One region of the Pseudomonas sp. AC463 genome, then DNA from elsewhere that is predicted to be linked to it. Evidence: riboswitches for the same ligand, from Rfam matches in the RefSeq annotation. Region 1 holds a riboswitch; each other region holds the start of a gene.
The links. A riboswitch is a leader RNA that binds a small molecule or an ion and turns the genes downstream of it on or off. The one in region 1 is predicted to bind cobalamin.
Positions count from the first base shown of each region.

Region 2: linked by a shared signal. The riboswitch ahead of AC0IYH_RS12230 (CbtB domain-containing protein) and the one ahead of cobO (cob(I)yrinic acid a,c-diamide adenosyltransferase) in region 1 are both predicted to bind cobalamin.
Region 3: linked by a shared signal. The riboswitch ahead of AC0IYH_RS22780 (ABC transporter substrate-binding protein) and the one ahead of cobO (cob(I)yrinic acid a,c-diamide adenosyltransferase) in region 1 are both predicted to bind cobalamin.

Region 1 covers NZ_CEEDDZ010000002.1:332,199-342,365, forward strand. The annotation lists gene AC0IYH_RS03715 (AI-2E family transporter) at 1-782, shown strand, start outside; gene hda (DnaA regulatory inactivator Hda) at 978-1,682, shown strand; gene AC0IYH_RS03725 (NlpC/P60 family protein) at 1,892-2,521, shown strand; gene AC0IYH_RS03730 (C40 family peptidase) at 2,666-3,205, shown strand; cobalamin riboswitch at 3,278-3,513, shown strand; gene cobO (cob(I)yrinic acid a,c-diamide adenosyltransferase) at 3,592-4,203, shown strand; gene AC0IYH_RS03740 (cobyrinate a,c-diamide synthase) at 4,200-5,597, shown strand; gene bluB (5,6-dimethylbenzimidazole synthase) at 5,594-6,244, shown strand; gene cbiB (adenosylcobinamide-phosphate synthase CbiB) at 6,241-7,149, shown strand; gene cobD (threonine-phosphate decarboxylase CobD) at 7,142-8,131, shown strand; gene AC0IYH_RS03760 (cobyric acid synthase) at 8,128-9,579, shown strand; gene cobU (bifunctional adenosylcobinamide kinase/adenosylcobinamide-phosphate guanylyltransferase) at 9,953-10,167, shown strand, end outside.
Region 2 covers NZ_CEEDDZ010000008.1:109,955-120,121, forward strand. The annotation lists gene nfuA (Fe-S biogenesis protein NfuA) at 1-402, shown strand, start outside; gene cobM (precorrin-4 C(11)-methyltransferase) at 578-1,324, opposite strand; gene AC0IYH_RS12220 (cobalamin biosynthesis protein) at 1,395-1,787, opposite strand; gene AC0IYH_RS12225 (CbtA family protein) at 1,784-2,488, opposite strand; gene AC0IYH_RS12230 (CbtB domain-containing protein) at 2,500-2,688, opposite strand; cobalamin riboswitch at 2,785-2,999, opposite strand; cobalamin riboswitch at 3,042-3,241, shown strand; gene cobW (cobalamin biosynthesis protein CobW) at 3,335-4,396, shown strand; gene cobN (cobaltochelatase subunit CobN) at 4,400-8,161, shown strand; gene AC0IYH_RS12245 (ATP-binding protein) at 8,161-9,159, shown strand; gene AC0IYH_RS12250 (VWA domain-containing protein) at 9,213-9,815, shown strand; gene AC0IYH_RS12255 (DUF1853 family protein) at 9,925-10,167, opposite strand, start outside.
Region 3 covers NZ_CEEDDZ010000020.1:4,033-14,199, reverse strand. The annotation lists gene AC0IYH_RS22810 (alpha/beta hydrolase) at 1-596, shown strand, start outside; gene AC0IYH_RS22805 (hypothetical protein) at 629-1,168, shown strand; gene AC0IYH_RS22800 (GNAT family N-acetyltransferase) at 1,165-1,614, shown strand; gene AC0IYH_RS22795 (GNAT family N-acetyltransferase) at 1,611-2,099, shown strand; gene AC0IYH_RS22790 (ABC transporter ATP-binding protein) at 2,151-2,915, opposite strand; gene AC0IYH_RS22785 (FecCD family ABC transporter permease) at 2,912-3,916, opposite strand; gene AC0IYH_RS22780 (ABC transporter substrate-binding protein) at 3,913-4,923, opposite strand; cobalamin riboswitch at 5,039-5,232, opposite strand; gene AC0IYH_RS22775 (hypothetical protein) at 5,337-5,780, shown strand; gene AC0IYH_RS22770 (aldehyde dehydrogenase family protein) at 5,861-7,252, opposite strand; gene ptrR (putrescine utilization regulator PtrR) at 7,356-8,228, shown strand; gene AC0IYH_RS22760 (hypothetical protein) at 8,225-8,434, opposite strand; gene AC0IYH_RS22755 (amino acid aminotransferase) at 8,586-9,782, opposite strand; gene uvrB (excinuclease ABC subunit UvrB) at 10,127-10,167, shown strand, end outside.

The DNA.
Region 1 (10,167 bases):
TGCAGCACACGGCGATGCCGTGGGCCCAGGCCAAGTTGGGGTTGGCGGACGGGTTCTGGAAGTTCGACAAGGTCAAGGCGGCCATCAGCGAGCATATGGGCCAGACCACCGATATCGTCGGCGTGGTGCTCAGCCAGGCAACCGCTTCCAGCCTGGCGCTGATCGGTTGGCTGACCAACCTGGTGCTGATCCCGGTGGTAGCGTTCTACTTGCTGCGGGACTGGGACATCATGATGGCCAAGATCCGCAGCCTGCTCCCGCGCAACAACGAAGAGCGCATCGTCTCTCTGGCCGGCGAGTGTCATGAGGTGCTGGGGGCATTCGTGCGCGGCCAACTGCTGGTGATGCTGGCGCTGGGGATCATCTACGCGGCCGGCTTGATGGCTATCGGCCTGGAGCTGGGCCTGTTGATCGGCTTGATCGCCGGCCTGGCAGCTATCGTGCCGTACATGGGCTTTGTGATTGGCATCGGCGCGGCGCTGGTCGCCGGGCTGTTCCAGTTTGGCGGTGACCTGTACCCGATGCTGGGCATCGTTGCGGTATTCATGGTCGGCCAGGCCCTTGAAGGCATGGTGCTGACGCCGTTGCTGGTAGGGGATCGGATTGGCCTGCACCCGGTGGCGGTGATCTTTGCGATCCTGGCGGGCGGTGAGCTGTTCGGCTTTACCGGCATCCTGCTGGCGCTGCCGGTGGCGGCGGTGATCATGGTGCTGGTGCGCCATGTGCACGACCTGTACAAGGATTCGGATGTGTATACCGGGGTCGAAGACCCCGACCTGTAATTGCCGCATCACAAACCCGGCTTCGGCCGGGTTTGTCGTCTGGTGTGTCAAACAATTTGCGCAAAACCACCAAGTTAACGCAAACCTTTGATTTTGCTTGTGGTCTGCTGCATTGTGCGCCCGGCGTCACGGGTATAAACTTTGCAAACTTTACACAGAGGCCACTAACGGTTCGTTTGGAGCCGTTCAGTCAGCATGAAACCGATTCAGCTGCCCTTGGGTGTGCGTCTGCGTGATGACGCCACCTTTATCAACTACTACCCAGGCGCCAATGCCGCAGCACTCGGCTATGTCGAGCGGCTCTGCGAAGCCGACGCCGGGTGGACCGAAAGCCTGATCTATCTGTGGGGCAAGCACGGCGTGGGGCGTACCCACCTGTTGCAGGCGGCGTGCCTGCGTTTCGAGCAGATGGGCGAGCCGGCAGTTTACTTGCCGCTGGCGGAGTTGATGGACCGCGGTATCGGCATCTTCGATCAGCTTGAGCAATACGAACTGGTGTGCCTGGACGATCTGCAAGCCATCGCCGGCAAGGCGGAGTGGGAAGAGGCGCTGTTTCACCTGTTCAACCGCTTGCGTGACAGCGGCCGGCGCTTGCTGATTGCCGCCTCCACCTCGCCGCGTGAATTGCCGATAAAGCTGGCCGACCTCAAGTCGCGCCTGACCCTGGCGCTGATCTTCCAGATGCGCCCCTTGTCCGACGAAGATAAGTTGCGCGCCCTGCAGTTGCGCGCATCGCGTCGCGGCCTGCACCTCACCGATGAAGTCGGGCACTTTATTCTCACGCGCGGCACCCGCAGCATGAGCGCATTGTTCGATTTGCTCGAACAGCTCGATCAGGCTTCCCTGCAAGCGCAAAGAAAATTGACGATCCCTTTCTTGAAAGAGACTTTGGGTTGGTAACCTGTTGAATTTGTAGGTTTCGGCATTTTACAGGCGTCAGAAAACCTGCGTTTGAGCCCGTCTGGCTACGCATTTGAAGCTAAAAATGGAATTACGGCTTAGATGTCATAGTCCAATCGCGAAGTCACATAGATCACGATTGAATTTGCAAATCGATGTGATAGTGGGCATAGTCTCGACTTCTTTACATACCAGCCACGGTCGTGCCCATGCTAAATCGCTTCGCACCCCTCGTGCCTCTCGCACTCGTTACCCTGTTGTTTGGTTGTGCCTCCCACCCTCAACAGGTGGTTGAGCAGCAAAAGCCTCAACAACAATCCCAGGCTAAATTCGTTGCAGCGCAGTCTTCCACTGTCTATGAGGAAGAAGTTGCTACGGAGAACGAACTGGCTGGCTTCGCCAGCAACAAGCCTTACCAGCTTCCAGTTCTGGCCGACAGCATCCTCGAACGCGGCATGTCCCTGATCGGTACCCGTTACCGTTTCGGCGGTACCTCCGAAGCCGGTTTCGACTGCAGCGGTTTCATCGGCTACCTGTTTCGTGAAGAAGCTGGCATGAACCTGCCACGCTCCACCCGCGAAATGATCAACGTGAAAGCACCGTTGGTCGCACGCAACAACCTCAAGCCCGGTGATCTGCTTTTCTTCAGTACTGCAGGCCGCGGTCGTGTCAGCCATGCCGGTATCTACTTGGGCGATAACCAGTTTATCCACTCCAGCAGCCGTCGCAGTGGTGGTGTCCGAGTCGACAACCTGGGCGACAGCTACTGGAGCAAAACCTTCATCGAAGCCAAGCGCGCACTCGCCATGGCCCCGACGACGGTTACCGCCAGCAAGTAAACTTAAAGTGATACTTGAAGTTTGACGTGTAAGCGCTAGAATCCCTGGACATTGTTGTAATCCGTTCGCGCGAGCTTTGCTTGCGCGTTCTGGTTTTCAGCGTTCGGCAGCGAAAGCCGCATCCAGACCAGGATTGTTCTGCACATGTCGACGTCAGCCCGCTTGATTCTCATTGTTTGCGCCGCGCTCCTCAGCGCCTGCGCAAGCCGCCCACCGCCGCCCGCTCCCGTAGCGGTCAAGCCCAAGCCGGTGTTCAACTATTCCACCCAGAATTTCTCGCCTGCTGCCGAAGACGTGCTCTTCCGTGCGCTGGGCCTGGTCGGCACGCCTTACCGTTGGGGCGGCAACACGCCGGATTCGGGTTTTGATTGCAGTGGCCTGATCGGGTTCGTCTACCGTGATGCCGCCGGCATCTCCCTGCCACGCACCACCCGCGAACTGATCGTGATGCGTGCCCAGGATGTCAGTGAGCAGAACCTGCAAACCGGTGACCTGCTGTTCTTCGCCACTGGTGGCGGCTCCCAGGTCAGCCACGCGGGTATCTACGTTGGCGAAGGCCGCTTTGTGCACGCGCCGCAAACCGGCGGTACGGTGAAGCTGGACACCTTATCCAAGGCCTATTGGCAGAATGCCTACCTCAGCGCCAAGCGCGTATTGCCAGCGAACCTGGCGCGTAATCCCTAGAAAGCTGATTTATACGCGGCAAGACGGCGCAACGCCTGCTTGCCGCTTGCAGCTAGCCCCCCAACCCACTAACCTTCGCCGCTTGTTTCAGGTGCTCTGTGACCCACGGGTCGACCGAGTGAAACAGGGAAGCCGGTGAGTGAGCGCATTTGTACACAATGCTGCCGCGATCCCGGCGCTGCCCCCGCAACGGTAAATGAGAAAAAACGCTGCCTTCTGCCACTGTATCGCGCGCGATATGGGAAGGCGCAGCGTCGGCCTGCTTGCCACTCATGAGCCCGGAGACCGGCCTGAACCATTCAACAGCATCACGGTGGGCGATGCTTGGCTGTCTGTACGTTTTTTTCCTGCCCGCCGTTTTTGTTCAGCCCCAACGGAGAGCTGCCATGACCGATACCCCCGACCGCGACGAACGCCACCTGGCGCGCATGCTGCGCAAAAAAGCCGTGATCGACGAGCGCATCGCCAACTCCCCGAATGAATGCGGCCTGCTGCTGGTACTCACCGGCAACGGCAAGGGCAAAAGCAGCTCGGCGTTCGGCATGCTGGCCCGGGCCATGGGCCACGGCATGCAGTGCGGCGTGGTGCAGTTCATCAAGGGCCGCAACAGCACCGGTGAGGAGCTGTTTTTCCGCCGCTTCCCCGAGCAAGTGCGCTTCCACGTGATGGGCGAAGGGTTCACCTGGGAAACCCAGGACCGCCAGCGCGACATCGCCGCCGCCGAAGCCGCCTGGGCGGTGTCCCGCGAGCTGCTGCAAGACCCGTCCATTGGCCTGGTCGTGCTGGATGAACTGAACATCGCCCTCAAGCACGGCTACCTCGACCTCGACCAGGTGCTCAGCGACCTGCAAGCCCGCCCACCCATGCAGCACGTGGTGGTCACCGGCCGTGGCGCCAAGCCTGAGTTGATCGAAATGGGCGACACCGTCACCGAAATGGGCATGCTCAAGCACGCCTTCCAGGCCGGTATCAAGGCACAGAAGGGCGTCGAACTTTGAACGAGCCCCGTCATTGCCCGGCCGTGTTGATCGCCGCACCGGCGTCCGGCCAGGGCAAAACCACCGTCACCGCTGCGCTGGCCCGGTTGCATCGCAACCTGGGGCGCAAGGTGCGTGTGTTCAAGTGCGGCCCGGACTTCCTCGACCCGATGATCCATGAGCGTGCCAGCGGCGCGCCGGTGTATCAGTTGGACATGTGGATGGTGGGCGAGCAGGAAAGTCGTCGCCTGTTGTGGGAAGCGGCGGGGGAAGCCGACCTGATCCTGATCGAAGGCGTGATGGGCCTGTTCGACGGCACGCCGTCCAGCGCCGACCTGGCGCGCCACTTTGGCGTGCCGGTGTTGGGCGTGATCGACGGCACCGCTATGGCCCAGACCTTCGGCGCTCTGGCCCTGGGCCTGGCGCGTTACCAGCCGGACCTGCCATTCGCCGGCGTGCTGGCCAATCGCGTCGGCACCCTGCGCCATGCGCAATTGCTCGAAGGCAGTCTCACCGAAGGTCTGCGCTGGTACGGCGCGCTGTCCCGTGAAACCGGGATTGAACTGCCCAGCCGCCACCTCGGCCTGGTGCAGGCCAGCGAACTGAATGATCTCGACGTGCGCCTGGACGCCGCCGCCCAAGCCTTGGGCAGTAGTTGCGAAGTCGCTTTGCCGCCACCAGTGACCTTCGCCGCGCCGCAAGTGATCGACGCCGAACCGTTGCTGGCCGGGGTGCGTATTGCCGTCGCCCGCGACGAGGCCTTCGCCTTTACCTACGGCGCCAGCCTCGACCTGCTGCGGGCGATGGGCGCCGAGCTGAAATTCTTTTCTCCGATCCATGATCGCGAATTGCCTGACGCAGACAGCCTCTATCTGCCCGGCGGTTACCCGGAACTGCACCACGTCGCGCTGTCGGAAAACACCCCGATGCTCGACGCCATCCGTGCCCATCACGCCGCCGGCAAGCCTTTGCTCGCCGAGTGTGGCGGCATGCTTTACCTGCTCGATTCGCTCACCGACGTCGACGGCACCCGTGCCGAACTGGTCGGCCTGCTGCAGGGCGACGCCGTGATGCAAAAGAAACTCGCGGCGCTGGCCCTGCAAAATGTCGATCTGCCGGAGGGCACGTTGCGCGGGCATACCTATCACCATTCGTTGACCACGACGGAATGGGAGCCGATTGCTCGCGGCCTGAGCCCCAATGGTGGGCGCGGCGCCGAAGCGGTGTATCGGCAGGGGCGCATGACGGCTTCCTATGTGCACTTTTATTTTCCGTCCAACCCTGCTGCCGTTGCCGCACTTTTTGCGCCGAACCCTGAGTTCGCCATCGGGGGCAAGTCGAATCGTCGCACCGCCCCTCCCACAGTTGACCGTGTTCCAAATGTGGGAGGGGGCTTGCCCTCGATGAGGCCATGACCGACAACGCCTTCCCCGAGGCCGACCGCCAGGCCGTCTACCGCGCCATCGCCGAACGCCGCGACATGCGCCACTTCAGCGGCGGCACGGTCGCCCCCGAATTGCTGCACCGCCTGCTCCAGGCCGCACACCAGGCCCCCAGCGTGGGCCTGATGCAACCGTGGCGCTTCATCCGCATCAGCGACCGCCACCTGCGTGGGCAGATTCAGCAACTGGTGGAAGAAGAGCGCGTACGCACCGCCGAGGCCTTGGGCGAACGCTCCGACGAATTCATGAAGCTCAAGGTCGAAGGCATCCACGATTGCGCCGAAGTGCTGGTGGCGGCGCTGATGGATGATCGCGAGCGGCATATCTTCGGGCGCCGCACCTTGCCGGAAATGGACATGGCCTCGCTGTCCTGCGCGATCCAGAACCTGTGGCTGGCGGCGCGCGTCGAGGGGCTGGGCATGGGCTGGGTCTCGCTGTTCGAGCCCCAGGCTCTGGCCGACCTGCTGGGCCTGCCGCCTGGCGCCAAACCCCTGGCCGTGTTGTGCCTGGGGCCCGTCGCCGAGTTCTATCCGGCACCGATGTTGCAGCTCGAAGGCTGGACCGAACCGCGGCCGCTGAGTGACATGTTGTATGAAAATGTGTGGGGAGTGAGTCAATGAGTGTGGCCTTGCTGTGTGTCGCGGCGGTGGCGCTGGATGCGCTGCTGGGCGAACCCAGGCGCTGGCATCCGCTGGTAGCGTTCGGTAATTTTGCCGGGCGTATCGAGCAGCGTTTCAACAGCGGTGGCCGTGGCTGGCGCAGCCACGGCGTGACTGCATGGTTTATCGCCGTGGTGCCGCTGACCCTGCTGGCTACCGCGTTGTCGTGGGCGCCGTATATCGGCTGGGTGCTGGAGATTATCGCGTTGTACTTGGCGCTGGGCATGCGCAGCCTCGGCGAACACGTGATTCCGGTGGCCCAGGCGTTGCGCAGCGATGACCTGGAGGAGGCGCGCAAGCGTGTGAGCTACCTGGTCAGCCGCCAGACCAGCGAGCTGGACCGCACCGAAGTCGCCCGCGCCGCCACCGAATCGGTGCTGGAAAACGGCAGCGACGCGGTGTTCGCGGCGATTTTCTGGTTTGTGGTCGCCGGCGTGCCGGGCGTGGTGCTCTACCGCCTGAGCAATACCCTGGATGCCATGTGGGGTTATCGCAACGAACGCTTCGAACGCTTCGGCTGGGCCGCAGCAAAAATCGACGATGTGCTGAACTACATTCCTGCACGCCTGGTGGCGTTGACCTACGTCGTCTTGGGCAATACTCGCCTCGCCCTCAAATGCTGGCGCACCCAGGGCCCGACCTGGGACAGCCCCAACGCCGGCCCGGTGATGGCAGCCGGTGCAGGCGCGCTGGGCGTGGAGCTTGGCGGTGCCGCGATTTACCACGGCGAAGTGCACCAACGCCCTCAGTTGGGCGAAGGCCCGGCGGCGGATGCCGATTCCATCGACCGGGGCTGGCAACTGGTGCAGCGCGGCGTATGGTTGTGGCTGCTGATCCTATGTGCGGGGGCGCAATTCTATGCTTGAACACGGTGGCCGGTTGCGCAAGGCGGCGCTCCAGTACGGGATTGCCGAGGCGGATTGGTTGGACCTGTCCAGCGGCCTCGCGCCCTGGCCGTGGCCGATCCCCGAGATTCCGCTGCGGGCCTGGGCACGCTTGCCCGAAACCGACGACGGCCTGGAGCAGGCCGCCAGCGAGTATTACGGCGCTGCGCATCTGTTGCCGGTGCCCGGCTCCCAGGCGGCGATCCAGTTGCTGCCGCGCCTGCGCCGGGCCGGCAAGGTCGGCGTGCTGTCGCCGTGCTACGCCGAGCACGCCGAAGCTTGGCGTCGCGCCGGTTACGTGGTGCGCGAAGTGCAGGAGCAGGAGGTCGATTTCTTCCTCGACAGCCTCGATGTGCTGGTGGTGGTCAACCCCAACAACCCCACCGGCCTGAGCCTGAGCCCGCAACGCCTGCTCGACTGGCACACGCGGCTGGCCCAGCGCGGCGGCTGGCTGGTGGTGGATGAAGCCTTCATGGACGTGACCCCGCAGCTGAGCCTGGCCGGCCAGGCCCATCAGGTCGGCCTGATTGTGCTGCGTTCGTTCGGCAAGTTTTTCGGCCTGGCCGGTGTGCGCCTGGGCTTTGTGCTGGCCGAACGCAGGCTGCTCAAGTTGCTCGCCGAACAGGTCGGGCCGTGGGCGGTCGGCGGGCCGACGCGGGTGCTGGGCCAGGTGTGCCTGCGCGACACCGCGGGGCATGCGCAGCAACGTGCGCGCTGCATCGAAGCCGGCCAGCGCCTGTACGCCTTGCTTGAACGCCATGGTTTTCAGCCGCAGGGCGGCTGCGCGTTGTTCCAATGGCTGATCACGCCGCACGCCGAGCGCATGCATGAATTCATGGCCCAGCGCGGCATCCTGTTGCGCCTGTTTGCCCACGACAGCAGCCTGCGTTTCGGCCTGCCCGACACCGACGCCGACTGGCAGCGCCTCGACGCCGCTTTGGCGGCCTACAAGGAAGCGGTATGAGTACGCTGATGGTGCAAGGCACCACCTCCGACGCCGGTAAAAGCACCCTGGTGACCGCGCTGTGCCGTTGGCTGGTGCGCCAGGGCGTGGCGGTGGCGCCGTTCAAGCCGCAGAACATGGCGCTCAACAGCGCCGTGACCGCCGAGGGCGGCGAAATCGGTCGCGCCCAGGCGGTGCAGGCCCAGGCGGCCAACCTCGCGCCGCACACCGACATGAACCCGGTGCTGCTCAAGCCCAACAGCGACACCGGCTCCCAGGTGATCATCCACGGCCGCGCCGTCACCAGCATGAACGCGGTGGCCTATCACGACTACAAAGCCATCGCGATGCAGGCGGTACTGGCCTCTCACGCGCGGTTGAGCGCGGCCTACCCGGTGGTGGTGGTCGAGGGCGCGGGGTCGCCGGCGGAGATCAATCTACGCGCCAATGACATCGCCAATATGGGCTTTGCCGAGGCGGTGGATTGCCCGGTGCTGTTGATCGCCGATATCAATCGCGGTGGGGTGTTTGCGCATTTGGTTGGGACGCTGGAGTTGCTGTCGCCCAGTGAGCAGGCGCGGGTCCAGGGTTTTATCATCAACCGGTTTCGCGGGGACATCGCGTTGTTGCAGCCGGGGCTGGATTGGCTGGAAGCGCGCACCGGGAAGCCGGTGGTGGGGGTGTTGCCTTATGTGATGGACCTGCACCTGGAGGCTGAGGACGGTATCGATCGGCGTCAGATTGATAAGGCGGCCCAGGTGCTCAAGGTGGTGGTGCCGGTGTTGCCGCGTATCAGTAACCATACGGATTTTGATCCGTTGCGCCTGCATCCGCAGGTGGATTTGCAGTTTGTGGGACCGGGGCAGGCGATTCCGGCGGCGGATCTGATTATTTTGCCGGGCTCTAAAAGTGTGCGCAGTGATTTGGCCTATTTGCGTGCCAATGGGTGGGACACGGCGGTGGCGCGGCATTTGCGGTATGGCGGCAAGGTGTTGGGGATTTGTGGTGGGTTGCAGATGCTGGGGGAGCAGGTGCATGACCCGTTGGGGTTGGAGGGGCCTGCCGGTTCCAGTGATGGGTTGGGGTTGTTGGCGTTTAGTACGGCGCTTGAAGAAGAGAAGCAGTTGCGCAATGTGCGGGGGCGGTTGGTGCTTGAGGGGGCAGAGGTCAGTGGGTATGAGATTCATGCCGGGGTGACGTCCGGTAGTGCTCTGGAGCATGCCGCTGTGCTGTTGGATGACGGTCGTAGTGATGGGGCTTTGAGTGCGGACGGGCAGATTCTTGGTACGTATCTGCATGGGTTGTTTGAGACGCCGGCGGCTTGCAGCGCCTTGTTGCGGTGGGCTGGGTTGGAGGATGTGCAGGAGGTTGATTATCACGCGTTGCGCGAGCGGGATATCGAGCGGTTGGCTGACTTGGTCTCGGATCACCTCGACACTGATCTGTTGCGCAAGCTATGCGGGATTTGACTATGTGTACGCGGTTGAAATGTGGGAGGGGGCTTGCTCCCGATAGCTATGTATCTGTGTACATATCCATTCCTGCGGTAACGGCGGCCTACGGTTCCGCTCTTACAGCGGGTCACTTTTGGAAAGACCCAAAAGTAACCAAAAGGTCTTCGCCCCACCACTCGGCACCTCGCTTAAGCTCGGTGTGCCCGAACGAAGGCTTGAATCCGTGGGCCGCCGCGATGGGCCATCCTTGGCCCAGCGCGGCTAACCCGGCGTCCTGCCGGGTTACCCACGGATTCAAGCCTGCGTTCGGCCAGCGTGGTTTACGGGGCGATCTCAGATCAAGATCAAGGGCGACTCGCTTCGCATTGCAGATGGGTGGGGGTGTTTCGTGCTTCAACTGATTTTGGGTGGGGCTCGGTCTGGGAAGAGTCGGCTGGCTGAAAAGCTCGCCAGCGATAGTGCGTTGGCCGTTATTTACATCGCCACCAGCCAGCCGTTGGATGGGGAGATGAATGAGCGCGTCGCGCTGCATCGTCAGCGTCGTCCTGAGCATTGGGGGTTGATCGAAGAACCTGTTGAGTTGGCGCGGGTGCTGCGTGAGAA
Region 2 (10,167 bases), on a different contig from region 1:
AAAAGCTTCACCGCCTATATCGACAACTTCAGCGAAGCCTTCCTCGACGACGCCGTGGTCGACTACGCCACCGACCGTATGGGCGGCCAGTTGACCATCAAGGCGCCCAACGCCAAGGTGCCGAACGTCAACGCCGACAGCCCGGTAAACGAGCGCATCAACTATTACCTGCAAACCGAAATCAACCCGGGGCTGGCCAGCCACGGCGGCCAGGTCAGCCTGATCGACGTGGTTGAAGACGGCATCGCCGTGCTCAAGTTCGGCGGCGGCTGCCAGGGCTGCGGCCAGGCGGACGTGACGTTGCGCGAAGGCATCGAGCGCACCCTGCTGGAGCGTATTCCGGAGCTTAAGGGTGTACGCGACGTGACTGACCACACGCAGAAAGAAAACGCCTACTACTGAGTAAGGCGTTCACTGCGAACAAAAAAACGGCGCCCCGTGAGCGCCGTTTTTTTATGCCTAAAATTCAATTACTTGCACTATATACCTAACAAAGCAGATCAAGCCCCCTCCTACATTTTGTTTTTTATTTATTCAATTAAATCAATTATTTGATTTGTATTTATAAAGTGAAATGTCATGGTCGATAAAGGTGAGCATGCCCGGCCCGATACAACGACGACTCACTGAAATTGTCACTCGCCAACACCCGTCCCACCACAATCAGGGCCGTGCGCTTAAAGCCCTTGGCGGCGACTTTGTCGGCAATGTCACTGAGCGTTCCAACCGCCCAATCCTGATCCGGCCACGTGGCCCGGTGCACCACGGCAATCGGGCAATCCGCGCCATAGTGCGGCAGCAGTTCGGCGACGATCTTCTCCAGGTGGTTGACCCCCAGATGAATCGCCATGGTCGTACCGTGCCGTGCCAGGCTGTCGAAGTCCTCGCCGGCGGGCATGCTGGTTTTGTCGGCGTAGCGGGTCAGGATCACGCTCTGGGCGATGTCCGGCAGGGTCAGTTCGGTTTCCAGCAGTGCCGCGCAAGCGGCCACGGCCGTGACGCCGGGAATGATCTGGAACGGGATGCCCAGCTCGCGCAAATGGCGGATCTGCTCGCCAATCGCGCCATACAGGCTCGGATCGCCGGAGTGCACGCGGGCCACGTCCTGGCCTTTGGCGTGGGCTGCCTTGATCAGATCGATGATCTGCTCCAGGTGCAGCTCGGCGCTGTTAACTACCGATTCGGCCCGATGCCCCTCCAGTACCGCCGCCGGCACCAGCGAACCGGCATAGATGATCACCGGGCAACTGCGGATCAGCCGCTGGCCTTTGACGGTGATCAATTCCGGGTCGCCGGGGCCGGCGCCGATGAAGTAGACGGTCATGGACAATTCCTGTCGTAAAACGGGCGAGCATGAAGGTTGCTCATGTTCGGGAGGGGCGATTATCGAGGTTTTAGCCGGCGCAGGCCAATGCAAACGTGGCCTGGGGGTTTTTCTGGCGGGTGATCAGCAGGCGCGCTGGGGCATCGGCGAGGTGTTCGGCGAGGGCCAGGGCGGCGCTTTCGGCGACCCCGTAGCAGCCGGTATGGGTGAACGCCACGGCCGATTTGTGGCTCAAGCGGCTTTCATACGCGGCTAATTGCTCGGCGCTGAAACACTGCAAGGGCAGGTCCAGACGCTCGGCCAGTGCGAGCAGCCCCGGCTCAGCCTGTTTCAGATCAATGCTCGCCAGCGCGGTAATGCGCTGGCGCTCAATCCCGCCTTCGGCCAGGGCGCGGTCAAACAACGCCAGCAGGGTGTGAACCTCACAACCCCGCTGGCAGCCCAGGCCGGCCACCAGGGTCATGCCGAGTAGTGGTCGTCGCGGTTGCGGCGGAACAGCCAGGCGCTGATCAGGCCCAAGGCCAGCCAGAACGCCACATTGGTCAGTTGCGATGCAATTTTGAACTGCGCCTCCAGTGCTTCCGGCGCCAGCATCGAATGCACTTGCGGTTGTGGCGCGCCGATCACGTGAGGCACGGCCAGGATCGCCACGCCCAGCACTTTAAGCAGCCAGTTGCGACCAAACACCAGCAGCGCAATGCCGACGGCGGTAGACGCGGCGGTGCCGATCCACCAGATCTGGCGTTGTGCCAGGTCGGCAGCGGCGGTGCCCGGCAACTCCGGCGGCAGGCCCAGGGTCGGCGCCAGTACGAAGGTCGCGTAACCGGCCAGGCCCCAGAGCAGGCCCTGGGCCGTGCGAGTCGGCGTACGCAAGGTGTAGAGACCGGCCAGCATCAGGGCAAAACCAACCGCGACTACCAGATTGCCACCGGTGGTGGACAACACGCGCTGCCAGCCGTCTTCCGGCTCCCAGGCTTCGGCGTCATGGGTGTGAGCGGCAGCGCCGGCGGCATGTTCATGGGCCACTTCAGTGGCGGCCGGGGCTTTTTCAAAGGTTTCCGCCTGCAGAATCAGCGGTGCGACCCAGAAACTTTGCAGCAGGGTCAGTAACAGGGCAGCCAGCAGGCCGGTAAACCCTGCGGTTTGGGCAATACGCTTGATCATGTCGGCAGGTCTCAGTGGCACGGGAACGCGGCGCTGTGGCGGGTATCGTGGGCAGCGTTGTGCACTGCTTCGATATGCGAGAAGCCGGCGAAATACACCAGGCACGCGCCGAGGATCGACGCACCGATGGCGGCGGTCAGGCGTTGGCTCAGGGTGGCGGTGCTGCTGGCGGAGTGCGAAGTGCTGCTGATGATCGACATGGCGCGTCCCTTACGAGTGTCAGGGTGCACAGGCGCATGAAAACCCCGCGAGCCAGGCACGCAGGGTTCCGAACAGCGCCCGCCCACCGCGGGTTTGTTATCTGATTTTTTCGGGCCGGTCTCCGGGCTTGCGAGGGGCGACTTGTTAAACAGCCTTCCTCAGAAAAGCATCGCCTTCCCATGCAAATGCACAGTGGCCATGACGCTTCGCTCGCTTACCGTTGCGGGGGCAGCACCGGACTTACCATAGACCATGGCTCACCGGTTTCCCGTTTCACCCCGTGAGGGGCACCCGAAACAAGATGTGTAGGAGAGCATGGGCGGGCGACGGTAGTCAAATGCAGCGTGCCCCTGTAGCCTTGCACCCTCGAGGTTCTTCGGCCCAGGCCGAAGCTAAGAAGGGAACGCGGTTCAAGCCGCGGCTGCCCCCGCAACTGTGAAGGGTTCAACTGACTGCCACGCCACTGCCGACAAGGCGGGAAGGCGCAGCCAGCGCCGGTCGCAAGACCCGCACGCCCCAAGCCAGGAGACCTGCCTCGCAACCGATTTTCTACTTCAACCGGGCGGGGTGATCCGGTGACGAAATCCGCATCTGCGCGCCGCCGCAGGGCCTATCGTCCCGTATGCCCGCCCCAAAGGGCATCCGATGAAAACACTGGCCAAACTCCCCGTCACCATCGTTACCGGCTTCCTCGGTTCGGGCAAGACCACCTTGCTGCGCCATATGCTCGACAACGCCCAGGGCCGTCGCATTGCCGTGATCGTCAACGAGTTCGGCGAGCTGGGCATCGACGGTGAAATCCTCAAGCAGTGCTCCATCGGTTGCACCGAGGAAGAGGCCAATGGCCGCGTGTACGAGTTGGCCAATGGCTGCCTGTGCTGCACCGTGCAGGAAGAGTTCTTCCCGGTGATGCGCGAACTGGTTGCCCGCCGTGGCGACCTTGACCATATCCTTATCGAAACCTCCGGCCTGGCCCTGCCAAAACCGTTGGTGCAAGCCTTCCAGTGGCCGGAAATCCGCAGCGCCTGCACGGTTGACGCGGTGATCACCGTGGTCGACAGCCCGGCCGTGGCCGCCGGCACCTTTGCCGCCTTCCCCGACCAGGTCGACGCCATGCGCAAACTCGACCCGAACCTGGACCACGAGTCGCCGCTGCACGAACTGTTCGCCGACCAACTGGCCAGCGCCGACCTGGTGATCCTGAACAAATCCGACCTGATCAGCCCGGAAGACCTGGCCCGTGTGCGCCTGGAAGTCGCCGAAGAGCTGCCGCCAGCGGTGAAGATCATCGAAGCCAGCAGCGGTCGCCTGCCGCTGGACGTGCTGATCGGCCTGGGCGCCGGCTCCGAGGAACACATCGACGGGCGCCACAGCCATCATGATCATCACCACGAAGGTGAAGACGACCACGATCACGACGCCTTCGACTCCATCTCCATCGATCTGCCCCAAGCCGACGAAGCCCTGCTGCTCGACGCCCTGACCCAACTGGTGGTGCAACACGGCATTCTGCGTGTCAAAGGTTTCGCCGCCATCCCGAACAAGCCGATGCGCCTGCTGATCCAGGGCGTGGGCACGCGCTTCGACAAGCACTTCGACCGTGCCTGGGGCGCCGACGAAGCGCGCATCACCCGCCTGGTGCTGATCGGCCAGGAGCTGGACGCAGCCGGCCTCGAAGCGCAATTGCGCGCAGCCCTCAGCGTTTAACCCATGCACCTGCTCAGGACTCAGCCCGGTGGTTTCGTCTCGGACGACAATATTGCCGACCTTGGACAAACCCCCGCCGAGCTGGTGATCCTGTGCAGCGGCGACTCCAGCCTGGCGCTGCTGGCGGAAGCAGCCCGGCAGTTGCCCGACGACTTCCCGAGTTTTCGCCTGGCCAACCCTATGCAGGTGCAGAACCACGCCTCGGTCGACCTGTACGTCGATGAAGTGCTGCGCCACGCCAAGGTCATCCTGATCTCGCTGCATGGCGGCATCGGTTATTGGCGTTACGGTATCGAGCGCCTGGTGGAGTTGGCCGAGCGTGGCGTGCAACTGATCCTGGTGCCGGGGGATGATCGCCCCGATCCGGAGCTGAGCGGCCTGAGCACCGTCGGCGTCGAGGCGCGTGACCGTCTGTGGCACTTCCTGCGCCAGGGCGGCTTAAGCAATGCGCTGGATTTCTATCGCTGCCTCGCAAGCAGCCATCTGGGCCGCGACTACGCTTGGGCCGAGCCGCAGACCCTGCCGCGCACCGCGATCTATCACCCGCATAAAGCCAACGCGCGCCTGAACGACTGGCAGGCGGATTGGCACGCCGACTGGCCGGTGGCGGCGGTGTTGTTCTACCGCTCGCACTTGCAGGCGGCCAACACCGGCTTTATCGACGTGTTCTGCCAGCGCTTGCAGGCGGCGGGTCTTAACCCGTTGCCGATGGCGGTGGCCAGTTTGAAAGAGCCCGGCTGCCTGACGGTGGTCGAGGACCTGCTGGATGAAGTCGGCGCGGCGGTGATTCTGAACACCACCGGGTTTGCCCAATCGAGCCCCGAAGCGCCGCACTTGCGGCCGTTTCGGCGCAATATCCCGGTAATCCAGGCGATCTGCGCCCAGGACAACCAGCCTGGCTGGGAGGCCAGCGAGCAGGGCCTTGGCCCGCGCGACCTGGCGATGCACATTGCCTTGCCGGAGCTGGACGGGCGCATTATCAGCCGGCCGATCAGCTTCAAGGACCTGGCCTGGCGCAGCGAGCGCAGCCAGTCGGACGTGGTGTGCTACCGCGCCGCGCCGGAGCGCATGGATTTTGTCGCCGAACTGGCGCGACGCTGGGTCGAGCTGGCGCGGGTGCCGAATGCGGATAAACGCATCGCGCTGATCCTCGCCAACTACCCGACCCGCGACGGCCGCATCGGCAACGGCGTGGGCCTGGATACGCCGGCGGCCGCGCTGAATATCCTGCGTGCGCTGCAGGCCGAAGGTTACCCGCTGCCGGACGCACTGCCCGACAGCGGCACTGCATTGATCCACGACCTGCTCGGCGGCGTGACCAACGACCTCGACAGCCTCGACCTGCGCCCTTGCCATCAAAGCATGACGCTGGACGACTACCAGACGCTGTTCCAGCGCCTGCCGCCGGCCAACCAACAGGCCGTGCTGGCGCGCTGGGGCACACCGCATAACGACCCGATGTTTCGCGACGGCCGCCTGATGATCGCCGGCCTGCGCCTGGGCCTGACCTTTGTCGGCATCCAGCCGGCGCGCGGTTATCAGGTGGACCACAGCGCGGTGTACCACGACCCGGACCTGGTGCCGCCCCACGGCTACCTGGCGTTCTACTTCTGGTTGCGCCACACCTACGGCGCCCATGGCGTGATCCATGTCGGCAAGCACGGCAACCTCGAGTGGCTGCCGGGCAAGGGCGTGGGCCTGTCGGAAAACTGCTGGCCGGATGCGCTGCTCGGGCCGCTGCCGAATATCTACCCGTTCATCGTCAACGACCCGGGCGAGGGCGCCCAGGCCAAGCGCCGTACCCAGGCGGTGATTATCGATCACTTGATGCCGCCACTGACCCGTGCCGAAACCTACGGCCCGCTGCGTAACCTGGAGCTGTTGGCGGACGAGTATTACGAAGCCCAATTGCTCGACCCACGCCGCGCCCTGGAGCTGCAGAAAGACATCCTCAAGCTGGTGCGCGAAACTCGCATCGACCAGGAGCTGGAGCTGGACAACGACGCCGATGCCGCCGTGTGGCTGCCGCGCCTCGACACCTACCTGTGTGATTTGAAGGAATCGCAGATCCGCGACGGCCTGCATATTTTCGGCGAATCCCCCGAGGGCCGTCTGCGTATCGACACCTTGCTGGCCTTGCTGCGCATCCCGCGTGGCGACGGGCGTGGCCCGCAATCGAGCCTGCTGCGGGTATTGGCCAAGGCGTTTGAGCTGGGGTTTGATCCGCTCGATTGCGCCCTCGCCGAACCCTGGACCGGGCGTCGCCCCGCCGTGTTGCAACAGATTGACGCGCAGCTGTGGCGCACCGCCGGCGATACCCGCGAACGCCTGGAGTTGTATGCCGCGCGCTTGATCGAGCAGGCATTGGAAGGCCCGGTGGAACAGTTGGAAGAACCTGGCTGGGAAGATGTGAAAGCGGTGATCGAAAGCCTGCGCATCGTCGTGGCGCCACGCCTGGATGCCTGCGGCCCGGCGGAAATGCGTGGTTTGCTCGATGCCTTGAGCGGTCGTTTCGTGCCGGCGGGGCCGAGCGGCGCGCCGAGTCGTGGGCGTTTGGACGTGTTGCCCACCGGGCGCAATTTCTTCAGCGTGGATGTGCGCAACCTGCCGACCACCACCGCCTGGCGCATCGGCTTCCAGTCGGCCAACCTGATTCTTGAGCGCCACTTGCAGGACCACGGCGACCACCTGCGCCAGCTTGGCCTGTCGGTATGGGGCACGGCGACCATGCGCACCGGCGGTGACGACATAGCCCAAGCCATGGCGCTGATGGGCGTGCGCCCGGTGTGGGCCACGGGCAGCCAGCGGGTGGACGACTTCGAGATCCTGCCGGTCAGCTTGCTCGACCGCCCGCGTGTGGACGTGACCTTGCGCGTGTCCGGCTTCTTCCGCGATGCCTTCGCCAACCTGATCCGCCTGTTTGACGCGGCGGTGCAAGCGGTGGCGGCCCTGGATGAGCCGGACGACATGAACCCACTGGCCGCCAAGGTGCGCAGCGAGCGCGAGGCGCTGCTCAAGTCCGGCCTGGATGAAGAGGCGGCAGCCAAGCAGGCTGGCTGGCGCATTTTCGGCGCCAAGCCCGGTGCCTACGGCGCGGGCGTGCAGGGCGCGATTGACGGGCGCTTGTGGCAGAGCCGCGAGGACTTGGCCGAGCTCTACCTGAACTGGGGCGGCTATGCCTACGGCGGTTCCGATGAGGGCACCGCCGCCCGCGAACAATTCGCCCAGCGCCTGAGCCAGGTGCAAGCGGTGCTGCAGAACCAGGACAACCGCGAGCACGACTTGCTCGACTCGAACGACTACTACCAATTCCAGGGCGGCATGCTCGCCGCCGTGGAAACCCTGAGCGGCGAAAAAGCCGCCAGCTACCACGGCGACCATAGCCAGCCCGACCTGCCGAAGATCCGCACCTTGAAGGAAGAGCTGAACCGGGTGATGCGTTCCCGCGCCGCCAACCCCAAGTGGATCGACGGCGTGAAGCGCCATGGCTATAAAGGCGCGTTCGAAATGGCCGCGACCGTGGACAATCTGTTCGCGTTCGACGCCACCACCGCGCTGATCGACGATCACCAATACGCCTTGCTCGCCGACGCCTACCTGCTCGACCCCGACACCCGCGCCTTTGTGCAACAGCACAACCCGGCGGCGCTGCGCGATATGGCCGAGCGCATGCTCGAAGCCCAGCAGCGCGGCCTGTGGCAGGAACCGGGCGCGTATCGCGAGGCGCTGGAAAACCTGTTGCTGGATATAGAAGAAGACAGTTGATGACTGATATTCCCCATTTTCCGCTGTCCGCCGTGGTCGGCGCCGATGACCTGAAACTGGCGCTGTGCCTGACCGCCATCGACCCGAAGATCGGCGGCGTGCTGATCGAAGGCCCGCGCGGCATGGCCAAGTCGACCCTGGCCCGTGGCCTGGCCGACCTGTTGGCCAGCGGCCAGTTTGTCACCTTGCCGTTGGGCGCCACCGAAGAGCGTCTTGTGGGTACGCTGGACCTGGACGCCGCACTTGGCGAGGGCCGCGCGCAGTTTTCCGCGGGCGTGCTGGCCAAGGCGGATGGCGGCGTGCTGTACGTGGACGAGGTCAACTTGCTGGCGGACCACCTGGTGGACCTGCTGCTCGACGTGGCCGCCAGCGGCACCAACCTGATCGAACGCGATGGCATCTCCCACCGGCATTCGGCGCGCTTTGTGCTGATCGGCACCATGAACCCGGAGGAGGGCGAGTTGCGCCCGCAGTTGCTCGACCGCTTCGGCTTCAATGTGGCGCTGAGCGGGCAGACCTTGCCGGCCGAACGCGGGCAGATCATCCGTCGGCGCCTGGATTTCGACAGCGACCCGGCGGCGTTCTGCGCGCAGTGGGCCGCGCAACAGGCGGCGCTGCGTGAGCGCTGCACCCAGGCACGCAAACGGTTGGACGGCATTGCGCTGGACGACCAGGCGTTGGCACAGATCACCGAGCGCTGCTTTGCCGCCGGGGTCGATGGCTTGCGTGCGGACCTGGTCTGGCTGCGCGGCGCCAGGGCACATGCCGCCTGGCGCGGCGCCAGCGCCATCGCCGAGGAAGATATAGAAGCGGTCGCGGAGTTTGCCTTGCGCCATCGTCGCCAGCAGCAATCTCCACCGGCCAGCCCACCTGATCAAGGGCGGTCGCCGCAACCCTCGGACACCTCGCCCGGCCAGGGCCAATGGGGCGATATGCCCGCGCCGCCGCTGCCCACGGGTGCTCGCCGAGGCGTGCCCGCCTGGCCAAAAAAGCCCTAGGCATCCGCCCCCGACCGGACACGGGGGCGGATGCCCGCCCCAAGGCCGGGCGACTGGACCGAGGCCGGCAAGGCAAGGCGCGCAGCGCCAGGCAGGGGGCAATCAATTGGCCCGGCACCTTGCTCGGCGGGCGGCCGCAAACCCGTGAAGATTTGCTGTACCACTTGCGCAGCCGTTCGGCCCAGGAGTTGTGGCTGGTGATTGTCGACGCGTCGGCCTCGACCCGGCGGCATCGTGCGTTGGCGGATGCCAAGGGTTTGTTGGCGCAGTTGTTTGACGACGCCTATCGGCAACGCGCGCGCATGGCGTTGTTGACGGCCAGCGGGCAGTCGCCGAAGTGGCAGGTGCAAGGGTTGAAGGCTGCTAAGGGGTTGGCCAATTGGCTGGATCAACTGGGCGCGGGCGGTGGTACACCGTTGCTGGCGGCGTTGAGCGAGGCCGGGCAGTGGCTGGCGGCGCGGCGCAAGCGACATCCCGCCGAGCAGCAGCGGTTGCTGGTGATTACCGATGGGCGGCTCAAGGCGATTGGCGGTTTGCCGATGCTGGAGTGTCCGGGGTTGCTGGTGGATATCGAGCGTGGGCCGATCAGGTTGGGGCGCGCTCGGGAATTGGCGAGCGGGTTGCAGTTGGAATATCAGCATATTGATGATGTGTAGTGCCTGGGCCATTGCTATCGGGGGCAAGCCCCCTCCCATATGTTGAAATGCATTCCAATGTGGGAGGGGGCTTGCCCTCGATGAGTCCACTACCAACCCCCCCAAATAATCAGCCAGCCCCCGGCACATTCGGCCAAAGATCCGCCACCAGAAACAACCGCTCCGCTTCCTCCCAATCCTCACCGTTTTGCACCATCCGCACCAACAACTGCGCCGGCGCCATTGCGTCAAGCTCTGCCAGCCAGCCGTGCATCTGCTCTTCACTCCATACTTCGCCCGCCAGGTAGTGCGCCGGCGCCAGCCATGCGTGGCGGGGCAGGGGCTGCCAGCGGCCAGGCGCGCTGGCGCTGAC
Region 3 (10,167 bases), on a different contig from region 1:
TGGCGGTGAACACACCGGTGCAAGGGCTGCTGGACGACTGCCTGGCGGCGGCGCGCTGGTTGCTCAGTGAGGAGGAGTTTGCGGGCTTGCCGGTGATTGTCGTGGGCGAGTCGGCCGGCGGGCATCTGGCGGCGGCGACTTTGCTGGCGCTCAAGCAATGGCCAGAATTGCTCAAACGCGTGAGCGGCACAGTGTTGTACTACGGCGTTTACGATTTGACCGGCACGCCGAGCGTGCGCACGGCCGGGCCGGACACCTTGTTGCTGGATGGGCCGGGGATGGTCGAGGCGTTGCGCATGCTCACGCCGGGGTTGAGTGATGACGAACGCCGGCAGCCGCCGCTGTCGCCATTGTATGGCGACTTTATCGGCATGCCGCCAGCGCTGATGTTTGTAGGGGAGTTGGACCCGCTCAAGGACGACACGTTGTTGATTGCTGAAAGGTGGCCTGAGGCAGAGGTTCATCTGCTGCCCGAATCGGCCCATGGGTTTATTCATTTTCCGGTGGCGATGGCCAGCGACGTGTTGGTCTACAGCCGAGGATGGATAACCCAGCGCGTCAACGCGGCAGTACTCAAACTGCAACCGGCCGAGTAACCTCTCGCCTCCCTCCAAGCAAAGGACTGCACGTGAAGCGTCTTCAATGCACCATCGGGCTCTCAGCCCTGTTTCTGCTGACCGCCTGCGGCCAGGCCACCGAACAGAAACTCACCTTCGACGTGCCCTACGGCCAGTACCAGACTGTGCTGCGCCAGAACGTGGGCGGCAAAGGCCAGTTGACCTGCAAGGTGGTGACCGACAATCAGGACCGTGGCGAAAAATGGGTGCCGTCGGTGATCCTCGCGGCCGCCGAAGACGCGGCCGAGGATGACACGCTGTTCCTGTCCAGCTACTCGCCGCCCGGCACCGACCAGCGCCTGTTCAACCTGCGCACCTTCAACAAGGCCAAGCCGATCATCGACACCCAGTTCAAGCAAGCGCCGGATTATAACGGCGTGTATATCCTGCGCCTGAGCTGGCAGGCGGATGGGAGCATCGGTTATCAGGTGGCCAGTGGGGATATCTGGGATGAGAAAAAGATTGTGCAGAAACCCGGCTTCAGCGTGCGCCATGTGAGCGTGCATGCGTCGGGGATGAAGGGCAGTGCTACGTGCGAGTTGCGTGAGTGAGCGCGTTGACGCTGCGGCCTGCCACCGTGACCGACCTGCCGGCGATCTACCGGGGTGAGCTGGGTTATATCCAGCAATGGGAGCCGGCTCACGAAGCGGCATGGCAGCGTCAGTTGGAGCGGCACCTTACACGGTGGGTCGACAACTTCGAGCGCCTGAGCGTGGCGATGCTGGGCGCGCAGTTCGCCGGTTATTCGCTGTGGATGCCAGAGGACAGTTTCGCCGAGCTGTGTACCATTAATGTCGGCGAAGCTTACCGGCGCAACGGGATCGGTCGCGCGCTGCTGGATGCGTTTACGGTGTCGGCGGGGCAGGCGGGGTTCAGGCATTTGAGTTTGAGCGTGCGCCCGGATAACCCGGCGCGGCTTATGTACGAGGCGGCTGGCTTTGCCCAGGTCGGGACTGGCGCCAATGGTTACTTTCGCTATGAGCGTAAAAGCGCATGATTGATATCCAGCCGGTCACGGCCGCTGACATCCCGGATGTACTTACCTTTGTCCTTGAAGCCCGCGCGCAGTTATTCCCCAAGCTGAGTGCCGCCGGTATGCCTGCGGATCTGGCGGACTTCGAAGCTGTTTACCTGCAAGGCGACGGGCAGTTTCTGCTAGCGCACGAGGGTGATCGGATCGTTGCGGCCATCGGCTATCTGCCCTACGACGGGCGTTTTTCCCAGTTGGATTACTCGGGCCGCAAGACGGTGGAAGTGGTGCGGTTATTTGTGCTGCCGGCGTTTCGTCGTTTTGGGTTGGCGGGTAGGTTGTATCTTGCGCTGGAAGCGCTGGCGCGGGCGGATGGGGTAGAGGTGGTGTACCTGCATACCCACCCGTTTTTGCCGGGGGCGATTGATTTCTGGGTGCGGCAGGGTTTTGAGATTGTCGATATCGAAGCCGACCCGGTGTGGCAGACCACCCACATGCACAAGCCGATTTAGATCCGAAGGTGGGAGGGGGCTTGCCCTCTCCCACATTTGAATTTTGGTGGGTCAGTTGGAGCGCAAGCGCAGGATTTGCGCGCCGTCGAACGGGTCCGTCAGGTAGTGCGCCTGCACGCCGAACGTGTCCTGCAGCCGCTGCGGTGTCAACACTTCCAATGGCTTGCCCAACGCCACCAACCGCCCACGATCCAGCACGGCCAGGCGGTCGCAGGTCAGGGCCTGGTTAAGGTCGTGCAGGGCAATCAAGGTGGTCACCGGCAGGGCTTGCACACCTTTTAATATCGCCAGTTGATGCTGGATATCCAGGTGATTGGTCGGCTCGTCCAGCAACAGAATCTGCGGCCGTTGCGCCAGCGCGCGGGCGATGTGTACACGTTGGCGTTCGCCGCCGGAAAGGCTGCGCCAGGCCCGTGCGCTCAGGTGAGTGGCGTCTACGTCGTGCAGGGCCTGGCGCACGATGGCGTCGTCTTCGCCGGACCATGGGCTCAGCGCCGACAGCCATGGCGTGCGGCCCAGCGCCACGGCGTCGAACACGCGGATGGCGTCGTCGGTGTCGGCTTGTTGCTCCACCACGGCCAACTGTTGCGCGATGGCGCGGCGTGACAGCGTGCCCAAACGCTTCCCCCCAAGCCGCACTTCACCCGATGCCGGCGCACGCAGGCCGGCGAGCAGCTTGAGCAAGGTGGATTTACCGGAGCCGTTCGGCCCGACAATCCCCAGGGTTTCCCCCAACTGAACCTCAAGGTGAATATCGCAAAGCAACTCGGCCTCACGCACCTTGAAGCCCAGGCCGGCGCAACTGAGTACGCTCATCGGGCATTCCTCCGGCCGATCAGAATCAAGGCAAACACCGGCGCGCCGACCAGGGCAGTGACCACCCCCACCGGAATCACCTGGCCCTTGATCAGCGTGCGCGACAGCACATCCGCCGCAATCAGGAACAACGCACCGCCCAACGCGCTGGCCGGCAGCAGGCGTGAGTGCCCGGTGCCGAGCAGCAGGCGCACGGCGTGGGGGATCACCAGGCCGACAAAGCCGATGGAGCCGACAATCGACACCATCACCGCCGTGACCAGCGCCGCGCAGCCCACCAGCACAAACTGCACGCGGCGCACCGGGATGCCCAGCGACGCCGCCGAGTCGCTGCCGAAGGTGAACGCGTCGAGCGCCCGCCGGTGCCACAGGCACACCGCCAAGCCCACCACCGCCACCGGCACCGCCAGCCACACCGAGGGCCAGCGCACGCCGCTGAGGTTGCCGAGCAGCCAGAACATGATGCCGCGTGCCTGTTCGGAACTGGCCGATTTGGTGATCAGGAATGCGGTGAGTGCATTGAACAGCTGCGAGCCGGCGATGCCCGCGAGGATGATCTGGCCGGTGCCGCTCACGGAACCGCTGGCCCGCGCGAGCAGGATCACCAGGGCAAACGCCGCCATGGCGCCGACAAACGCGCCCGCCGACAACGAGATCAAACCGCCACCCACGCCCATCAGCGCCACCAACACCGCGCCGGTCGAGGCGCCGGCGCTGATGCCCAGCAGGTAGGGGTCGGCCAACGGGTTGCGCAGCAACGACTGCAAAATTACTCCGCACGTCGCCAAGCCAGCGCCACACGCGGCGGCGACCAGGGCGCGGGTCAGGCGGTAATTCCACACTACGCCTTCGTCGATGGGGTCGAGCACGTAGCCGGCGCCCCACAGTTTGTTGGCGAGCACCTGCACCACCACCTGCGGCGAGATCGACGTTTCGCCGATGGCCACGCCGGCAAGCACGGCGGTGAGCAGCAGGGCCAGGGCAAGAAGAGGGCGCATCATTTCGGCAGGTCGTAGCCGTCGATGGCCGTGGCCAGTTGTTCAAGGCCGTCGAACATGCGGATGCTGGCCTGCAGCGCCAGGGCGTCGAGGATGATGATGCGGTTGTTTTTCACCGCGTCCATGTTGCGGGTCACCGGGTCGCTGCGCAGGAAGGCGAGTTTCTTTTCATGGTCGTCGGCGGGGTAGCGGCGGCGGTCCATGCGCGCGATCACCAAAAAGGTCGGGTTGGCTTTGGCGATGGTTTCCCAGCCCACGGCGGGCCACTCTTCGTCGGACTGCACCACGTTGGTCAGGCCGAGGGTTTGCAGCATGAATTCGGGAATACCTTTGTGGCCGGCCACGTACGGGTCGCTGGCCATCTCGGAACTGGAGAACCACACCAGCGCACTCGCCTGCTTGAGGCCTTTGCTTTGCACGGTGGCGACGGACTTGGCCAGGCGTGCCTTGAGTTCGTCGTTCAGCTGTTGGCCACGGTCCTGCACGTCGAAAATCTGCGCCAGTTGGCTGATGCTTTTATAAATGGTCTCGATGCGGAACGGTTCCAGCCGCGTGCCGTCGGCGCCCACCAGGTTGTCCTTACCTTCGCAGTCGGAGGGCAGCAGGTAGGTGGGAATTTTCAACTCGTGGAATTGCTCGCGCGTGCCCACCACGCCCTGCGGGCCGACCACCCATTCCAGCTCGGCGGCCACCAGTTGCGGGCGCTTGGCGATCACGGCTTCGAAGCTCGGCTCGTTATTGGCCAGGCGTTCGATGCCGTCATTCAGGGCCTTGTATTGCGGCAAGACGTTGTTGAACCACAGCGAGGTGCCGACCACTTTGTCGCCCACGCCCAAGGCGTAAAGCATCTCGGTGGCGGCCTGGCCGATGGTCACGCTGCGCGCAGGGGCTTGCTGGAAGGTTACGTTACTGCCGCAGTTTTCCACGGTCAGCGGGTAATGAGTCGGTGCCGCGTGGGCCAGGGCACAGAAACCCAGGCCGGTGAGCAGGGCGGTAACGCGTGGCAGCATGGGGCAATCTCCGTAAAGCCGTAGGTGAAGCAGGGGCGGTACGGCTTGGAAACACACCTATGAGCGCTGCCAACCGGGCAGGGTAAAGGCGTCCTTCCCGGACACCCCGCCGGTTGGTTATCGTGCTGGGCCGGCAGGTCTCCTGACTGATGCGTCGTCGCCACGCTCCGGCCTTCCCGGGCAAGGCCCAGTGGCGTTATGGAGCAGGCTCAGCACCTACAGTTGCGGGGGCAGTTTCGATTGGCGCCGCGTGCGGCGTTTCGAATTCCCTATTAGTCCCGTTTGGGAACCGGCGCGGTATGGTAGTCGATCACGGGGTTGAACGGGAGGGGCGTGACGACAGTGGTAGCCCTGGCGGGGTGGGTCTCCTATGATGCACGCCCCATGGACAGCTTTCTCACAAGGAATACATAGTGAAATCTTTAGTCACCCTCGCCTTTATCGCCCTGCTAGCCGGTTGCGCTACCCACGGTAAATCTGAAAAGCAGATCCTGGACGAGGCCTCCACTGCGTACGTCGCGTCACTTCCACCTGGGCCGGCCAAACTGCGTTTGCGCGCAACGAAAATCCCCAGCCATGGCTTTATCGCCGACAACCTTGCGATTGCTGTGGGAGGGGGCGCGAATGCCACGCTTCTTCGGGAGGAGCTGCAGGATGCGAAAAAACTGGGTGACAACTTCTTCTTGATTATGGGCTCCAGTACCGGCGTTGACGTGGCGGTTATCGGCAACGCCGTCGAAGGGCTGGATTTGAAGGGGATGCAGATTTACTACTCGGGCACGCAGGCGCAAAAAGACAAAGTGCAGGCGGCGGTTGAGAAGACCCAGGCGCAGTTCAACTACATCAGCGCCCAATAACTTCCAGAAACACCGAGATTCAAATGTGGGAGGGGGCTTGCCCCCTCCCACATAAGCTCATTCCAGGCTAGTTGCTGGGGTTACTTACGATCCAGCCACACCGTCTGCGCATTGCAGAATTCCCGCACGCCGAAGTGCGACAGCTCACGCCCAAACCCACTCCTTTTCACCCCGCCAAACGCCACCCGAGGGTCGGACACGCTGAACGCGTTGACGAAGATCCCGCCGGTTTCCAGCTGGTTGGCGATGTCCCGTGCCTTGGCCGCGTCGGTGGTGAAGATGCTCGCGGTGAGGCCGAACTCGCTGTCGTTCGCCAGGGCCACGGCGTGGTCGGCGTCGCGGGCGGTGATGATCGAGGCCACGGGGCCGAACAGTTCCTGTTTGAACGAGGTCATCTGGTCGGTGACGTTGGCCAACACGGTCGGCGCGTAGTAGTTGCCGGCGCCTTCGACTTTATTGCCGCCCAGCAGCAGGGTCGCGCCTTCCTCCAGGGTGGCCTGGACCTGGCCGTGCAGCTCGTCACGCAGGTCGAAACGCGCCATCGGGCCGACGTAGGTGCTGGTCGACGTCGGGTCGCCCATCACCAGGGCGCGGCTGGCGTCCAGGAATTTGGCGGTAAATGCTTCCACCACACCTGCTTCGATGATCAGGCGCTTGGCGGCGGCGCAGACTTGGCCGCTGTTCTGGAAGCGACCGATCACGGCGGCCTGCACGGCGGCGTCGAGGTCGGCGTCGTTGAGCACGATAAACGGGTCGGAGCCGCCCAGTTCCAGCACGCATTTTTTCAGCGCGGCACCGGCCTGGGAGCCGATGGCGATGCCGGCGCGCACGCTGCCGGTGAGGGTCACGGCGGCGATGCGTGGGTCGGCGATGGCTTTGGACACACCGTCCTGGGTCACGTTGATCACTTCGAACAGGCCGTCAGCGAAACCGGCTTTGTGGAACGCGGCTTTCATCAGGTAGGCGCTGCCCATCACGTTCGGCGCGTGTTTGAGCACGTAAGTGTTGCCGGCGAGCATCGTCGGCACGGCGCCGCGCAGCACTTGCCACACCGGGAAGTTCCACGGCATTACGGCGAGGATCGGGCCCAGCGGGCGGTATTCGATCTGCGCGCTGCCGTTGTCCACCAGGGTCGGTTCCGGGGCGAGCATGGCCGGGCCTTGGGCGGCGTACCACTCGGCGAGCAGTGCGCATTTTTCGATTTCGGCGCGGGCCTGGGCGATGGGTTTGCCCATTTCCAGGGTGATCATCTGCGCCATCTCTTCGGCTTGCTCACGCAGGGCGGCGGCCAGGGCCAGCAGCAGTTCGGCGCGCTGGCTCACCGGCTGGCGGCGCCAGCTGCGGAACGCACCCGTGGCGCGGTCGAGGGCGGCGTCGAGTTGCGCCGTGGTTTCATAGGGGTAGCTGGCGACCGTTTCGCCCGTGGCGGGGTTGATCGACAAGGCGTGGGTCTGGTGAGAAATAGCGTTCATGGCACCGTCCGGCTGAATGAGTGGATTGGGTTCAGCCTACGGGCTTGGATGTTTTCTGGAAACTGAATAATATTAAGCAATACATTCACGATTGGAGAATGATTTGGATCTGGTCCAGCTGGAAATCTTCAAGGCCGTTGCCGAGCAAGGCAGCATCAGCGCCGCCGCACAACTGATTCATCGGGTACCGTCGAACCTGACCACGCGCATCAAGCAGCTGGAGCAGGACCTGGGCGTGGAGCTGTTTATCCGCGAGAAAAGTCGCCTGCGCCTGTCGCCGGCCGGGTGGAATTTCCTCGGCTATGCGCGGCGCATTCTCGACCTGGTGCAAGAGGCTCGCGCGACGGTGGCGGGGGAGGAGCCCCAGGGCGCGTTTGCCCTCGGCTCGCTGGAGAGCACGGCGGCGGTGCGCATTCCAGGGTTGCTGGCGGCGTATAACCAGAAGCACGCCAAGGTCGAATTGGACCTGAGCACCGGGCCCTCGGGCACCATGATCGAAGGCGTACTGTCGGGGCGCCTGACGGCTGCGTTTGTCGATGGGCCGGTGTTGCACTCGACCCTGGAAGGCGTGGCAGTGTTTGAAGAGGAAATGGTGGTAATCGCGCCGCTGCACCACGCGCCGATCAACCGCGGGCAGGATGTGAATGGCGAGAACATCTATACGTTTCGCTCGAACTGCTCGTATCGCCACCACTTCGAGCGCTGGTTCACCCAGGATGGCGCGATGCCGGGCAAGATCTTCGAGATCGAGAGTTACCACGGAATGCTCGCTTGCGTCAGCGCCGGTGCCGGCCTGGCGCTGATGCCGCGCAGCATGCTGGAAAACATGCCGGGGTTTGCGGCGGTGAGTGTGTGGCCTTTGAGCGATACGTTTCGCATCCTCAATACCTGGCTGATCTGGCGCCGGGGCACGGTGTCGCAGAGTTTGAACAGTTTTGTGAAATTGTTGGAAGAGAAGGGGTTGGCGCTGGGTTAGCCGCCAAATTGCAGGGTACCCATGGCCAGCTTGGCCATCAGTGCCGTTGCACCCAACTGCACCAGCCACAGGGCCAAACCGCCGAGGAATACACCGAGCGCGACTTGCAGCACCAAACTTTTCTGGCGTTTGGCGGGCGGTGTGCGCGGGGTGTAGTCATGCAGTTCGTCGCGGTCGGCGCGCAGGTCCAGGTCGTCGTTTCTCATAGGGCTCTCACAGCAAAGGGGCAGTCGAGGTTCAGTTTAGGCGCGAAGTGCTGCGGCGAGCGAGTTTGTTGTGGCGAGCCACAGGTTCAGCGGTCGCCCATAAAAAAGGGGGAAGCCATTTGGCTTCCCCCTTCGTGCAGCGTGTTAAGGCTTACAGCACCTGAACAATCGCCTTCGTCACCGCGCCAATGTTCGCCTGGTTCAGCGCCGCGACACAGATACGCCCGGTATCCAGCGCGTAGATGCCAAACTCGCTGCGCAAACGGGTGACTTGTTCAACGGTCAGGCCGGAGTAGGAGAACATCCCACGCTGGCGGCCGACAAAGCTGAAGTCCTTGCCCGGTGCAGCCTTGGCCAGCTCGGCGACCATCTGCTCGCGCATGCCACGGATGCGCAGGCGCATTTCGGCGAGTTCCGCTTCCCACTGGGCGCGCAGCTCAGGGTTGTTCAGTACCGCAGCCACGATCGCCGCGCCATGAGTCGGCGGGTTGGAGTAGTTGGTGCGGATCACGCGCTTGACCTGGGACAGGATGCGCGCGCTTTCTTCCTTGGATTCGCTGACGATCGACAGCGCGCCTACACGTTCGCCGTACAGCGAGAACGACTTGGAGAACGAGCTGGACACAAAGAAGGTCAGGCCCGATTCGGCGAACAGGCGCACGGCGGCGGCGTCTTCATGGATGCCGTCGCCAAAGCCCTGGTAGGCCATGTCGAGGAACGGCACTAGGTTCCTGGCCTTGACCACGTCCAGCACGTTCTGCCAGTCGGCCGGGCTCAGGTCGACGCCGGTCGGGTTGTGGCAGCAGGCGTGCAGCACCACGATGGACTGCGGCGGCAGGGCGTTGAGGTCTTCAAGCAGGCCGGCGCGGTTCACGTCGTGGGTGGCGGCGTCGTAGTAGCGGTAGTTCTGCACCGGGAAACCGGCAGTTTCAAACAGCGCGCGGTGGTTTTCCCAGCTCGGGTCGCTGATGGCGACGACGGCGTCAGGCAGCAGTTGCTTGAGGAAGTCGGCGCCGATCTTGAGTGCGCCAGTGCCGCCGACCGCTTGGGCGGTGATCACGCGGCCAGCGCTCAGCAGTGGCGACTCAGCGCCGAACAGCAGCTTTTGCACAGCCTGGTCGTAGGCGACGATGCCGTCGATCGGCAGGTAGCCACGGGCGGCGTGTTGCGCCACGCGAATGGCTTCCGCTTCGGCAACGGCACGCAAGAGTGGAATCTTCCCCTCCTCGTTGCAGTAAACGCCCACGCCAAGGTTGACCTTGGTGGTTCGTGTATCGGCGTTGAATGCTTCGTTGAGGCCCAGGATTGGATCGCGTGGTGCCATTTCGACAGCGGAGAACAGGCTCATTTTTGCGGCAGCTCTATGGGGGAATGGAGGGACGTGTCGCGCTCCAGCCGAATGCACTAGAGCGGTGCACAAACGGGGAGCTAGTATAGAGGCCCTCACCGCTGAGGGCGACAACCGAAACGGCTTTTCAGCCAAGTTTTTCGGTTTATTTGCTGACCGTTAGTCTTATTGCAACCTTGATTCTGGACGGCATGTCAGACGATTGCCTTGAAACCCGTCACATTCGCCACCACTTCTACAGCTATCATGGTTTTTTCCTGCAACCTGCGATGAATTTTCGCGGGTTGCTGAGCTATTTTCGTCCTAGGCGGCTGTAGGCTTGGGGTGACTGAAAGAGGTACGTTATGTCGGATTTCCAGCTCGTCACCCGCTTCGAACCCGCCGG